DNA from 3 places in the Serratia sp. C2(1) genome. Region 2 is predicted to be linked to each of the others. Evidence: predicted binding sites of a transcription regulator. Region 2 holds the regulator's gene; each other region holds the start of a gene.

Region 1 (4,939 bases), on a different contig from region 2:
CTTGAGCGTATCTATCAGGCAGAACAATCTGAAAAATTGCTGCTGGCCGGCGTCATGCTGCTGGATCCGGCGCGTTTTGACCTGCGTGGGGAACTTGTGCACGGCCGCGATATCTCTATTGATGCTAATGTCATCATCGAAGGATCGGTAAAGCTGGGGGACCGGGTGAAGATCGGTGCCGGCTGCGTACTGAAAAACTGCGTGATCGGCGATGATTGCGAAATTAGCCCGTACAGCGTGCTGGAAGACGCGGTGCTGGAAGCAGCCTGTACGGTGGGGCCTTTTGCCCGTTTACGCCCGGGCGCAGAGTTGGCGGAAGGCGCTCACGTCGGCAATTTCGTCGAGATGAAAAAAGCGCGTCTGGGCAAAGGTTCCAAAGCGGGCCATTTGAGCTACCTGGGCGATGCCGAAATTGGCGATGATGTGAATATCGGCGCTGGTACCATTACCTGTAACTATGATGGCGCCAATAAGCATAAAACCATTATCGGCGACGGCGTGTTTGTCGGTTCCGACACCCAACTGGTGGCACCGGTTTCCGTTGGCAAAGGTTCCACCATTGCCGCGGGCACTACGGTCACCCGTGATATCGCTGAAAATGAATTGGTGCTGAGCCGGGTGAAGCAGGTGCATATCCAGGGCTGGCAGCGTCCGGTTAAAAAGAAATAGCCCGTGTGTTTTGCGTTGGGTTCTGCACAAGAGCCCAATACAAAACATAAAAGTCCTCAATAGATTTCGAGTTGCTGCTAGGCGGCAAGAGTGTGAATTCCCTGGAGCTTAGTTCACTAAGTGACTGGGATAAGCACTCGCAGCCAACAACGCAGCAGCTCGAAAGATGAAGAGGATAATCCCCACCATCTACAGGCTCGGGGAGGCACGGTAAAAACCGGCAAAATCAGGTCAAGACATCGAAAGCGCCCCGAAAGGCGTTTAATTAGGAATACAACTGATGTGTGGAATTGTAGGCGCAGTAGCGCAACGTGATATTGCAGAAATTCTGTTGGAAGGGTTACGCCGTCTTGAGTACCGCGGTTACGACTCCGCCGGTCTGGCGGTGGTTGACGCCGAAGGCAACGTAAGCCGTTTACGCCGCGTAGGCAAAGTACATAAATTGTCCGAAGCCGCAGAACAACACGAACTGCACGGTGGCACCGGTATTGCGCATACCCGCTGGGCAACGCACGGTGAACCTACCGAAGCAAATGCGCACCCGCATGTTTCCGATTACATCACCGTTGTGCATAACGGCATCATCGAAAACCACGAGCCGCTGCGTGAATTGCTGATCGAGCGTGGTTATCACTTCAGCTCTGAAACCGACACCGAGGTGATTGCGCACCTGGTGCATTGGGAACAGCGCCAGGGCGGTACGCTGCTGGAAGTCGTTCAGCGCGTGATCCCACAGTTGCGTGGCGCCTACGGCACCGTGGTCATGGACAGCCGCGATCCCAGCGTGCTGGTGGCTGCGCGTTCCGGTAGCCCGTTGGTTATCGGCCGCGGCGTCGGTGAAAACTTTATCGCTTCCGATCAGCTGGCTTTGCTGCCGGTGACCCGTCGCTTTATCTTCCTGGAAGAAGGCGACGTGGTGGAAGTGACTCGCCGCAACGTCAGCATTTTCGACAAGCAGGGGAACGCCATCGAGCGTCCTGAGATCGAATCCAAAGTGCAGTATGACGCCGGTGACAAAGGCGCTTACCGTCACTACATGCAAAAAGAGATCTACGAACAGCCGCTGGCGCTGAAAAACACCCTGGAAGGGCGTTTCAGCCATGGCCAAATCAACCTGAGCGAGCTGGGTCCGCGTGCCGATGAATTGCTGGCTAAAGTGCAGCACGTGCAAATCATCGCCTGCGGCACCTCCTACCACTCCGGTATGGTGGCGCGTTATTGGTTCGAAGCGCTGGCCGGCGTGCCTTGCGACGTTGAAATCGCCTCTGAATTCCGCTACCGCAAATCGGCCGTGCGCCCGGGCAGCCTGATCATCACGCTGTCGCAGTCCGGTGAAACCGCCGATACTTTGGCGGCGTTGCGCCTGTCTAAAGAACTGGGTTACCTCGGTTCCCTGGCGGTGTGTAACGTGGCCGGCTCTTCGCTGGTGCGTGAGTCCGATTTGGCGCTGATGACCAAAGCCGGCACTGAAATCGGTGTAGCCTCTACCAAAGCCTTCACCACCCAGCTTGCGGTATTGCTGATGCTGGTGGCGCGTTTGGGTCGTCTGAAAGGCATGGCGGAAAGCGTTGAGCATGAAATTGTGCATGCTTTGCAGGCGTTACCGGCGCGTATCGAACAGATGTTGTCGCTGGACAAAAACATTGAAGCGCTGGCGGAAGGTTTCTCCGACAAGCATCACGCGCTGTTCCTTGGCCGTGGCGATCAGTACCCGATCGCCATGGAAGGCGCGCTGAAGCTGAAAGAGATCTCTTACATTCATGCGGAAGCCTATGCGGCGGGCGAGCTGAAACATGGCCCGCTGGCGTTGATCGACGCCGATATGCCGGTCATCGTGGTGGCGCCGAACAACGAACTGCTGGAAAAACTGAAGTCCAATATCGAAGAAGTGCGCGCGCGCGGCGGCCAGTTGTACGTGTTCGCCGATCAGGATGCCGGTTTCGTCAGCAGCGAAGGGATGACCATCATTCCATTGCCGCACGTGGAAGAAATCGTGGCGCCCATCTTCTACACCGTGCCGTTGCAGCTGCTGTCCTATCACGTAGCGCTGATCAAAGGCACCGACGTTGACCAGCCGCGTAACCTGGCGAAGTCCGTCACAGTAGAGTAATCAGCTTCTGTTATGTTTGAAAAGCCGGCCTGAGAGCCGGCTTTTTCATTACCAAATTAACGATGACAATACTGTGACACAGGGGATAAACGTTGTCGTTTTCAAGCGGATAGCTGCGTCGGCAACGGTTTTTCATTGATTAATTATTGTGTGTTTTTGTATTTAACATCATGATTTCTATACTATATTAGTTACTTGTTTTGCGTTGTAATATAACTGTCATATTTCGTACATTTTACTGTCACCAAACTGTCCTATTTTCCCTCCTGCAGCAATACTTACTCTGATGAAAACGACTTGAAGTCGATTTTTGAATATCCCATTAGGAGGGATTATGAAACTGATGCGTACCACCGTCGCCAGTATTGTGGCAGCGACTTTCTCCCTGACCGCCGTGTCCGCGTTCGCTGCTGCCAGCCTGACCGGTGCAGGTGCGACATTCCCCGCTCCGGTGTATGCCAAGTGGGCAGATTCTTATCAGAAAGAAACCGGCAACAAAGTTAACTATCAGGGGATCGGTTCCTCTGGCGGCGTGAAGCAAATCATCGCCAACACCGTTGACTTTGGTGCCTCTGATGCCCCGTTGTCTGACGACAAACTGGCGGCTGACGGTCTGTTCCAGTTCCCTACCGTGATCGGTGGCGTAGTGTTGGCCGTTAACATCCCGGGCATCAAATCCGGCGAATTGACCCTGGACGGTAAAACGCTGGGCGACATCTACCTGGGCAACGTGAAGAAATGGAATGACCCGGCAATCACCAAGCTGAATCCGGGCGTCAAGCTGCCGGATCAGAATATCGCCGTGGTGCGCCGCGCTGACGGTTCAGGCACCTCTTTCGTGTTCACCAGCTATCTGGCTAAAGCCAACGCGCAGTGGAAAGAGAAAATCGGCGCAGGCTCTACCGTTAACTGGCCAACCGGTCTGGGCGGCAAGGGCAACGACGGCATCGCCGCGTTCGTACAGCGTCTGCCTGGCTCTATCGGCTACGTCGAATACGCTTACGCCAAGCAAAACAACCTGGCTTACACCAAGCTGATTTCTGCCGACGGCAAGCCGGTCAGCCCGACTGAAGAGAGCTTCAGTAACGCGGCTAAAGGTGTGGACTGGAGCAAAACTTTCGCGCAGGACCTGACTAACCAGAAAGGCGATGATGCGTGGCCAATCACCTCCACCACCTTCATCCTGGTGCACAAAGAGCAGAAAAACCCGGCTCAGGGCGCAGAAGTGCTGAAGTTCTTTGACTGGGCGTACAAAACCGGCGCCAAACAGGCCAACGATCTGGATTACGCCTCTCTGCCTGACGAAGTGGTTGAGCAGGTGCGTGCAGCATGGAAAACCAACGTAAAAGACAGTTCCGGTAAAGCACTGTACTAAAAGAACGCAGGGGCGCGGGTTCACCGCGCTCCAGCCTATTTTGCAGGGCTCACCCATTGAGCTCGCCAGGGTTAAAACAGAGAGTAATCTATGGCTGAGTATAAGCCGACCATTAAAGCACCGAGTAGAAATGGTGATGTCATCTTCAGCGCGCTGGTCAAACTGGCGGCGCTGATTACCCTATTGTTGCTGGGCGGCATTATTGTTTCGCTGATTTTCGCCTCCTGGCCGAGCATGCAGAAATTCGGCTTTTCCTTCTTGTGGAGCAAAGAGTGGGATGCGCCTGCCGAGCAGTTCGGTGCACTGGTACCCATCTACGGCACCGTCGTCACCTCGTTGATTGCCCTGATTATTGCCGTACCCGTGAGCTTCGGTATTGCACTGTTCCTGACTGAATTGGCGCCAAACTGGTTGAGACGCCCTTTGGGCATCGCTATTGAGCTATTGGCGGCAATCCCGAGTATCGTTTACGGCATGTGGGGCCTGTTTGTGTTCGCCCCGCTGTTTGCCGAATATTTCCAGACCCCGGTCGGCGATGTGCTGTCCGGTATTCCGATTGTCGGTGAGCTGTTCTCCGGCCCGGCGTTCGGTATCGGTATTCTGGCTGCCGGGGTGATCCTGGCGATCATGATTATTCCTTACATCGCCGCCGTAATGCGCGACGTGTTCGAACAGACGCCGGTGATGATGAAAGAGTCGGCCTATGGTATCGGCTGCACTACCTGGGAAGTGATTTGGCGTATCGTGCTGCCGTTTACCAAGAATGGCGTGATTGGCGGCGTGAT
Region 2 (4,939 bases):
CCTGCAATGAATTGAGGTTCTTCAGCCGCAGGCTCAGGATTTTCATTGGGTCGGCTCCTCGTCGTTATGCCTTACGGCCTCGACCACCTGATGGAACATTTGGCGCATTCGCTGTTGACGGGGCTCTGTGATTTCCGTCTCCTGCGCCAGCCGCCGCTCGAAGACCTCATCGACGCTCAGTTCGTTGAGCGTTTCCTTGTCCTGCCGTTCAAGGGCCTTGCGGCGCTGCTCTTTACTGCGGCGCAGCAATACCACCTCCACCGGCAGTTGATCCGCCAACTGCTGGATACGGCGCTGAATGTCGCTGAGGTAATCCTGCGTGGCCACTTCGATATCCAGCCATACCGGCAGCTCCCCCTGATAATCGGCGAACTGTTGCAATTGTTGTTCGATCTGCGTCAAATCGCCCTTGATCAGTTGCATCGGCTGGAAGCTGGGGATTTCCAGTGCGGTGACCTGTTGCAGGGCGCCTTCGGCGAAATCCACCATAAACACGCTCTTGGGTTTGCCCAGCTCATCGAAACTGAGCGGGATAGGCGAACCGCTGTAGCGGATATGTTCGGATTTGGCGACGTTTTGCGCCCGGTGAATATGCCCCAACGCAATGTAATCGGCCGGCGGAAACGCCTGCGCCGGAAAGGCATCCAGCGTGCCGATGTAAATGTCGCGCACCGAATCGGAGGTGGTAACCCCCACGGTGGTCAGGTGGCCGGTGGCGACAATCGGCAAGGTTAGCCCCAGTTCATCGCGGCGTGCGCAGGCGGCCTGGTAAAGCTGTTGATAGTGTTCCGCGATCGCCTCTTGCAACGCCTGCTGTTTTTGCCCGCCCGATTCGCCGGCGCGGCTGGTGATCAGATCGCGTGGGCGCAGGAACGGGATGGCGCACAACACCGCACCCGGCCGGCCATCGCGCTGGTTAAGCACCAGGATTTGCTGCCCGATGTCGCTTTGGGCGTTGGCGATCACCGTGGTATTCAGGCAAGAAAGCAATTCACGCGATTCATTCAGGGTTGCCACGGAGTCATGGTTACCGCCCAGCACCACCAACTGGCAGCCGGTGCGCTGCAACTCGACCACAAAACGGTTATACAGCTCGCGGGCGTAGCTTGGCGGCGAGCCGGTATCGAACAGATCCCCGGCGACGATCAGCGCATCCACCCGTTGCTGTTCTATTTGCTCGATCAGCCAGCGTAAAAAAGCCTGGTGCTCGGCGGCGCGGCTTTTGGTGAAAAAGTACTGGCCAAGATGCCAGTCAGAGGTGTGGATCAGGCGCATGACACTCCCGGGGCGATAAACTCATGGCGGTGATTATAAAGGGGGCAGACTCTCCTGTCGTGACGCAATCATTATGACAACTGAATGATTTTTCTTTGAAGCTGGAAATAATCGCTATGCTTACTGGCTATAACAGGCTGGTTTTTTCATAAAAGTGTCACAAAACTGACGCATAATGGCGCCCGCAATGAGGCTGTGCCCCGCCATTGATCGTGGCGCCGGCGCAGACCCAAAAGCACGCTGTCAAGGCGGAGGGTGAAGGACATGGCGGGACTATGTTCGAACCCGACAACGCAGGCAGCGGGTTTTTGGGGCGCGCCCCTCCGGGTTGGGGCCATTTAAGCGTGCTGCTGCGTTGCTCACCGCTTATTTGGCGCCACCAAACCTCTCGGTTCGCGCCTTGCTTCACGCTTAAATGACCGCCAGCGGGGCTCACGAGCAATGGCGGGACACAGCCTAATAGATCGCTAACACATTGGCAGGATTGACGATGGCAAGACGCATACTGGTGGTGGAAGACGAAGCGCCGATCCGTGAGATGGTGTGCTTTGTGTTGGAACAGAATGGTTACCAACCGTTGGAAGCCGAAGATTATGACAGCGCCGTGACGCGCCTGTCTGAGCCGTTCCCTGATTTGGTGTTGCTCGACTGGATGTTACCCGGCGGTTCCGGTATCCAGTTTATCAAACACATGAAGCGCGAAGCGCTGACCCGCGATATTCCGGTGATGATGCTGACCGCACGCGGTGAAGAAGAAGACCGGGTGCGCGGTCTGGAAGTGGGAGCGGACGATTACATTACCAAGCCGTTCTCACCGAAGGAGCTGGTGGCGCGCATCAAGGCGGTAATGCGCCGCATTTCACCGATGGCGGTGGAAGAAGTGATTGAAATGCAGGGGCTGAGCCTGGACCCTTCCTCGCATCGCGTAATGGCTAATGAGCAGGCGCTGGACATGGGGCCGACCGAGTTCAAACTGCTGCATTTCTTTATGACCCATCCGGAGCGTGTTTATAGCCGTGAACAGTTGCTTAATCACGTCTGGGGCACTAACGTTTATGTGGAAGACCGCACCGTTGACGTGCATATCCGTCGGCTCCGTAAGGCGTTAGAGACCACCGGTCATGACAAAATGGTTCAAACCGTTCGGGGCACCGGCTACCGATTCTCAACGCGTTACTGATCGCGTCGCGCTGGAGAATATGCTGTGCTAGAACGCCTGTCGTGGAAGAGGCTGGCCCTGGAGCTGGCTCTTTTCTGTTTACCTGCCTTGTTGCTGGGGCTGATTTTCGGCTATCTGCCCTGGCTGCTGCTGGCCGCCGTGCTGGCGGCGCTGGTATGGAATTTCTACAACCAACTCAAACTTTCCCACTGGCTGTGGGTCGACCGCAGCATGACGCCGCCACCCGGGCGCTGGAGCTGGGAACCGCTGTTTTACGGCCTGTACCAGATGCAACAGCGCAACCGTCGCCGCCGCCGTGAACTGGCGTTGTTGATCAAACGCTTTCGCAGCGGGGCAGAATCGCTGCCCGATGCGGTGGTGATGACCACCGTCGAAGGCAATATCTTCTGGTGCAACGGGTTGGCGCAGCATCTGCTGGGGTTCCGCTGGCCGGAAGACAACGGTCAACATATCCTTAACCTGCTGCGTTACCCGGAGTTCAGCCACTATCTGCAACAGCAGGAGTTCACCCGGCCGCTGACGCTGCAACTCAATAACGAGCACTATGTCGAGTTCCGCGTGATGCCCTATTCGGAAGGGCAACTGTTGATGGTGGCGCGCGATGTCACCCAAATGCGCCAGCTGGAAGGCGCGCGCCGCAACTTCTTCGCCAACGTCAGCCATGAGTTGCGTACCCCGCTGACGGTATTGCAGGGCTACCTGGAGATGATGAGCGACGAGGAACTGGACGGCTCGCTGCGCGGTAAGGCGTTGGGCACCATGCAGGAGCAGACCCGGCGCATGGACGGGCTGGTCAAACAGCTGCTGACGCTGTCGCGCATTGAGGCGGCACCTAACGTCGATATGAACGAGCGGGTCGATATTCCGCTGATGTTGCGGGTGTTGCAGCGTGAGGCGCAGTCGCTGAGCGGCGGCAACCATGAGATTACCTTCCGGGTGAACGAGCAGCTCAAGGTATTCGGCAACGATGACCAACTGCGCAGCGCGGTGTCGAATCTGGTGTATAACGCCGTCAATCACACGCCGAAGGGCACCAATATTGAGGTGAGCTGGCAACAGACGCCAAACGGCGCGCAGTTCCAGGTCAGCGACAATGGGCCGGGCATCGCCGCCGAACATATTCCGCGTCTGACCGAGCGTTTCTACCGCGTCGATAAAGCCCGTTCACGCCAGACCGGCGGCAGCGGGCTTGGGCTGGCGATCGTCAAGCATGCGCTCAGCCACCACGATGCGCGGCTGGAGATCCTCAGCGAACAGGGGATCGGCACCCGTTTCATTTTTACCTTGCCTAACCGGTTGATTGTTCCCGCAGCTTTATCAGAGAATGCGGTGAAAAATTAACGCGCGAGAGGCTGGCATGATCCGAATGACCCGATGGCTGTTGCTGTGCCTGGCGCTGCTGGCGAGCCGCGGCGCGCTGGCGCAGCCGGACGGTATGTTGTCCGGCAACCTGTCGAGCGTCGGCTCCGATACGCTGGCGAACCTGATGGCGCTGTGGGCGCAGGACTTCAGTCAGCACTATCCTAACGTCAATCTGCAGATCCAGGCCGCCGGCTCTTCAACCGCACCGACCGCGTTGGCGGCGGGCGCGGCGCAGCTTGGGCCAATGAGCAGGCCGATGAAGGCGGCGGAAGTGTCGGCGTTCGAACACCGTTATGGCTATGCGCCGCTGGCCGTGCCGGTCGCGGTAGATGCGCTGGTGGTGCTGGTGCATCAGGACAACCCGTTGCGTGGCCTGAACCTGCAGCAGCTCGATCGCATTTTCTCCTCCACCCGGCGCTGTGGCGAAAGCCGGCCGCTGATGCGTTGGGGGGAACTGGGGTTGACCGGCAGTTGGCAACAGCGCGACCTGCAGCGTTTCGGGCGAAACTCCGCCTCCGGCACCTACGGCTACTTCAAACTGCGCGCGCTGTGCGGCGGCGATTTTATGCCGCGGGTCAACGAGCTGCCCGGTTCGGCTTCGGTGGTGCAGGCAGTGGCCGGTTCGCTGAACAGCATTGGCTATGCCAGCATCGGCTTTCGCGCCAGCGGCGTACGGCTGTTGGCACTGGCGGAGTCGGGCGAAAACTACATCACCCCCAATGACGCCAACGTGCGCAACGGCAGCTATCCATTGTCGCGCTATCTGTACATTTACATCAACAAGGCCCCCAACCAACCGCTGGAGCCGCTGACTGCGGCATTTCTCGATCGCGTGCTGTCCGATACCGGGCAAAAGCTGGTCAATCATGACGGTTACCTGCCGCTGCCACCCGACACATTGCATAAAACCCGCCTGGCGTTGGGCCTGAAATAATCTGCCAACGGGCGCCGAGTGGCGCCCAACATGAATTTCTCTCAATACCAATGAAAATTCTTCCGTTGCCGCCCGGCAATCGGCGTGACAGGATGCTTCTCAATAGGGATTTAGACGTCCGGATGTCCATAATAACCTGGCGTAATAGTTCACACTGTCAATCATTGAAGCAAAGAGGCCCGATCCTT
Region 3 (4,939 bases), on a different contig from region 2:
GACGAAGCGCAGTAACCGTTATTACTTGGTCTGGGACTCGAAGCGACGCAGCAACACATCACCGCGTTGTACGGCAGCGTCCAGCGCCTGCTGTGGCGTTTTCTTGCCGGTCCACACGCCTTCCAGCTCTTCGTCCACCACGCTGCGGATCTGCGGCATATTGCCCAGACGCAGGCCCTTGGTGAACGGCAACGGCGGCTTGTTCAGCATTTGACGCGTCGCAACATCGGCGCCCGGGTTCTTGTCATAGAAGCCCTGTTGCTTGGTCAGATCGTACGCGGCGGTGGTAATGGGCAGGTAACCGGTTTTCTGATGCCATTCGGCGGCAATTTCCGGTTGCGCCAAATACTGCAGGAACTCGGCCACACCCTTGTAGGTGGCGGCATCTTTGCCGTTCATCACCCACAAGCTGGCACCGCCGATGATGGCGTTCTGCGGCGCATTCTTGGCGTCGGCATCGTAAGGCATCATGCCTACGCCATAGTTGAATTTGGCATAGTGTTTGATATCCGCCAGCGAACCGGAAGAGGCGGTAGTGATGGCGCAGTCGCCGCTGTAGAACTTCTCGGTCGATTCGTCCTTACGACCGAAATAGGTGAAATCACCCTTCTTGTTCATGTCCGCCAGCAGTTGGATATGCTTGACCTGCAACGCTTTGTTGAACTCCAGCTTGGCATTCGCACCGCCGAAACCGTTGTTTTCGGTAGCGAAAGGCACGCCGTGCCAGGCGCTGAAGTTCTCGAGTTGGATCCAGCCCTGCCAGCCGCTGGCGTAGCCGCACTTCATGCCGGCCTCACGCAGTTTGGCGGTGTCCGCCGCCAGCTCTTGCCAGGTTTTTGGCGGCTGATCCGGGTTCAGGCCGGCTTTTTTGAAGGCATCTTTGTTGTAATACAGCACCGGGGTGGAGCTGTTGAACGGCTGGGACAGCAGATGGCCGCTCTTGTTGTCGGTATAGTAACCGGCCACCGTCGGCACGAACACCGATTCGTCAAAGTTGATGCCGGCGTCTTTAAACACCTGATACACCGGTTTGATCGCTTTGCTCGCCATCATGGTGGCGGTGCCCACTTCGTAAACTTGCAAAATCGCCGGTGCCTTGCCGGAGCGGTAAGCCGCAATGCCCGCCGCCAGGCTCTGTTCGTAGTTGCCTTTATAAGCCGGAACGATTTTGACGTCGCTGTGCGACTGGTTAAAGCGGTCCGCCAGGGAGTCCACTTCTTTCCCCAGTTCACCTTCCATCGAATGCCAGAACGGGATCTCGGTCGCCGCCAGTGCCTGAGTGCTGACCGCCAGGGTCAACGCGACGCACAGCGTACTTTTGCGAATAGCGTAGGTGAGCATGCCTAACTCCTGAAAAAAGCTGGTGTATCCCCTGTATCTTTCAAGCCGCAGCTGCGTTGGTTTCCCTTCATCACCCCAGTCACTTACCCATGTAAGCTCCCGGGATTCTGGCGGTCGCCGCCTTGCTGCAACGTGAAATCTATTGGGGCAATAAGCGCGTGAGCGAAAAGAATCAGTTTTTTGTTCGGAAGCTAACATGCCATGCTCGGATGACAGAAAAATAACCGTTAGATGACAGCCATATGACGGGAGAGTGAAGTGCAGATTGCGGTTTGATGTCGGCGGCGGGGGAAAGTACCCCGCCGCAGCGGGGATTACAGTGAACGACGCAGGCGGGCGACCGCTTCCTGCATCTGTTGCTCAGTGGCGGTGGCGAACGACAGGCGGAAGGTTGAACGATCCGGGTTATCGGAGAAGAAATATTCCCCCGGCACGAACACCACCCCCTGCTGCAGGGTGGTTTTCAGCCATTCGGTGGCGTTGAACGGCTGACGGAAACGCGCCCACAGGAACATGCCGCCCTTCGGCATATCGAAGGTGATGTGTTCACCCAACTCTTTCTCCACCAGCTCGGCCAGGATCTCGCCCTTTTGCTTGTAGGCGGCACGGATCTTTTCGATCTGCCCCGGCAGACGATCCAGACCCAGGTAGCATTCGACGATGCTCTGCGACAGCGCGCTGGCGTGCAGATCCGCCGCCTGTTTGATGATCGCCACTTTATGCAGCAGGAACTCAGGCAAAATAGCCCAGCCCAGGCGCAAGCCCGGCGCCAGGATCTTGGAGAAGGTCGAGGTGTAGATAATGTTATCGGTATGGCCCAGCACCCGCTGCGAAACCTGATGCAGCGTGGCATTGCGCTCTTCGGTAAAGCGCAGCTCGCCGTACGGATCATCTTCGATAATCAGGAAGTTGTGCTCGGCCGCCAGTTTCACCAGCAGTTCGCGGCGCGGTGCGCTCAGCGTGAGGCCGCTTGGGTTGCCAAAGTTCGGCACCACGTACACGCCCTTGATACGCTGAGTTTTCAGCAGCTCGGCAAGCTCTTCAACCACCATGCCGTCGCTGTCGGATGACACCGACATGATATTGGCTTCCGCCAATTCCAGCGTCTGCAACGCCGCCAGATAGGTCGGGCGCTCCACCACAAACACGTCGCCTGGGTTGACGATAGCGCGCATCACCAGATCCAGCGCCTGCTGGGAACCGGCGGTCACCATCACCTCTTCGGCCGTGGCGGACACGCCACGCTGGGCGCACAGCTCGCAAATGCGTTCACGCAGCAACGGGCTGCCTTCGGTCAGGCCGTACTGGAAGGCGCTTTTTGGTTGTTCGGTGATCGCCTGGTGGGTGGCAATGCTCAGCCCTTCGAAATCAAACAGGGCATCAGAGGGGATGCCGCCCGCCAGCGAAATGACGTTTTCCATCTTACTGTGCTTGAGCAATTCACGGATTGCCGAGCTTTTTACGTTGACGATGCGCTGTGCGAGTAACCCTTCTGTCTTCATTTCTTATTCTCGTAATCGTTATACATTTTGTAGGGGCGCGGTACACGGCGACCAGGCTACTTGGGGCGACTCTATATTCGCCCCCCACAGGAAAGTGAGTGCAGCCAACAATGCTGTAGCCTGAAAGACGACGGGTATTTAGCCGCCCAGATACGCCGACCTTACTGCTTCGTTTGCTAACAATGCGGCTCCCGTATCTTCCAACACCACGCGCCCGTTTTCCAGTACATAACCGCGATCCGCCAATTTCAGCGCCTGATTGGCATTTTGCTCCACCAGGAAGATGGTCATGCCCTCTTCGCGCAGTTGCTGAATGATGTCGAAAATCTGCTGGATGATGATCGGCGCCAGCCCCAGAGAGGGCTCGTCGAGCAACAATAGCTTCGGCTGGCTCATCAGCGCGCGGCCGATCGCCAGCATCTGCTGTTCACCGCCGGACATGGTGCCGGAGCGCTGGTTGCGGCGTTCCAGCAGGCGCGGGAACAGGCTGAACACCCGCTCGATACGCTGCTGATACTGGTGACGATCGGCAAAAAAGCCGCCCATCGCCAGATTCTCTTCCACCGTCATGCGCGAAAATACCCGGCGCCCTTCCGGCACTATCGCCACTGCCTCACGCATAATGCGCGAGGTCTGCCACTGGGTAATGTCCTGATCGAGGAAGGTAACGCTGCCTTCGGTGGCGCGCGGCTCACCGCACAGCGTGCCGAGCAGCGTGGTTTTACCGGCACCGTTGGCACCGATCAGGGTGACTATCTCACCCTGCCTGATGTTGAGGCTGACCTGATGCAGCGCCTGGATTTTGCCGTAATGGGCGGAAACCTGATTAAATGACAACATTAAAGACTGTGCCCCATCATTGTGCGTGAGCATCGCTGGTGGTTATTTCGCTGCGCAGCAAGGCGCGAGCCGTGAGGTTTGGTGGGCCAAATAAACGGTGAGTAACACAGCGGCGCGGCGAAATAGCCCCAGCCCTGCGGGTCGCGCCCAAAAAACCCGCTCTCTGCGTTGTCAGATTCGAACATAATCCCGCTATGTTCTTCATCTTCCGCCTTGATAGCGGACTTTTGGGTCTGCGACGATGCCACGAACAATGATGGGACACAGTCTTAAGCCTCACCCAGATAGGCCCGGATGACGTCCGGGTTGTTACGAATTTCTGCCGGGGTGCCCTGCGCCAGCGGCGTGCCCTGATTCACCACGTAGATACGATCGGAAATGCCCATCACCAGCTTCATGTCGTGCTCGATCAACAATACCGACACTTTATGCTGGTTGCGCAGCTCGACGATCAAATGGTCCAGCTCGTCGGTTTCCTTCGGGTTCAGGCCCGCGGCGGGTTCGTCCAGCATCAGCAGTTCCGGGCGGGTCACCATGCAGCGCGCAATCTCCAGCCGCCGCTGCTGGCCGTAGGCCAGATTGCCCGCCGAACGGTTAGCCATCTCAAGCAGGCCAACGCGTTGCAGCCACACGGAAGCACGTTCCAGTGCGTCGGCTTCGGCACGGCGGAAGGCTGGGGTTTTCAGCAGCCCGGCGAATACGCCGCTTTTCAGGTGCTGATGCTGGGCGACCAGCAGGTTCTCAATCACCGTCATTTCGCGGAACAGCCGCACATGCTGGAAAGTGCGCACCACGCCCATGCGGGCAATCGTCTGACCAGGCAGCCCTTCCAGATGGCGATCGCGCAGTTTGATGGTGCCGCCGGTAGGGCGGTAAAAGCCGGTCAGGCAGTTAAACACCGTGGTTTTTCCCGCGCCGTTCGGGCCGATCAGCGAAACAATTTCGCCTTCGTTCAACTCGAGCGCCACATTATTTACCGCCAGCAGGCCGCCGAAACGCATCGACAGTCCTTCTACTTTCAGCAGAGGTTGCATGCTCATGCCTGTTCCCCCTTGCCGGCCGTTTTCAACTTCAACTGCGGGCGCTTCATCGGCAGCAGCCCTTGCGGCCGCCAGATCATCATCAACACCATCAACGCGCCCAGCAACAGCATGCTGTATTCGTTCAGATCACGCATCATCTCGCGCGAGACCACCAGCAGGATAGCCGCCAGGATCACCGCGAACTGCGACCCCATGCCGCCCAACACCACAATC

The links. The regulator PhoB, encoded in region 2, activates phosphate uptake and scavenging genes when phosphate is short. The targets are predictions, from matches to a motif close to CTGTCATAAAACTGNCNNAT.
Region 1: a site for PhoB is predicted at 3,018-3,037, ahead of pstS (phosphate ABC transporter substrate-binding protein PstS). Genes of this name have one in related genera too.
Region 3: a site for PhoB is predicted at 1,571-1,590, ahead of ugpB (sn-glycerol-3-phosphate ABC transporter substrate-binding protein UgpB). Genes of this name have one in related genera too.

Annotation. Positions count from the first base shown of each region.
Region 1 is NZ_JAZFBA010000005.1:27,397-32,335, forward strand. It holds gene glmU (bifunctional UDP-N-acetylglucosamine diphosphorylase/glucosamine-1-phosphate N-acetyltransferase GlmU) at 1-669, shown strand, start outside; gene glmS (glutamine--fructose-6-phosphate transaminase (isomerizing)) at 950-2,779, shown strand; gene pstS (phosphate ABC transporter substrate-binding protein PstS) at 3,114-4,154, shown strand; gene pstC (phosphate ABC transporter permease PstC) at 4,245-4,939, shown strand, end outside.
Region 2 is NZ_JAZFBA010000001.1:3,095,630-3,100,568, reverse strand. It holds gene sbcC (exonuclease subunit SbcC) at 1-46, opposite strand, end outside; gene sbcD (exonuclease subunit SbcD) at 43-1,275, opposite strand; gene phoB (phosphate response regulator transcription factor PhoB) at 1,766-2,455, shown strand; gene phoR (phosphate regulon sensor histidine kinase PhoR) at 2,480-3,796, shown strand; gene V2S86_RS14585 (PstS family phosphate ABC transporter substrate-binding protein) at 3,813-4,751, shown strand.
Region 3 is NZ_JAZFBA010000005.1:263,991-268,929, reverse strand. It holds gene ugpB (sn-glycerol-3-phosphate ABC transporter substrate-binding protein UgpB) at 22-1,341, opposite strand; gene V2S86_RS22445 (aminotransferase-like domain-containing protein) at 1,656-2,843, opposite strand; gene livF (high-affinity branched-chain amino acid ABC transporter ATP-binding protein LivF) at 2,982-3,683, opposite strand; gene livG (high-affinity branched-chain amino acid ABC transporter ATP-binding protein LivG) at 3,953-4,723, opposite strand; gene V2S86_RS22430 (high-affinity branched-chain amino acid ABC transporter permease LivM) at 4,720-4,939, opposite strand, start outside.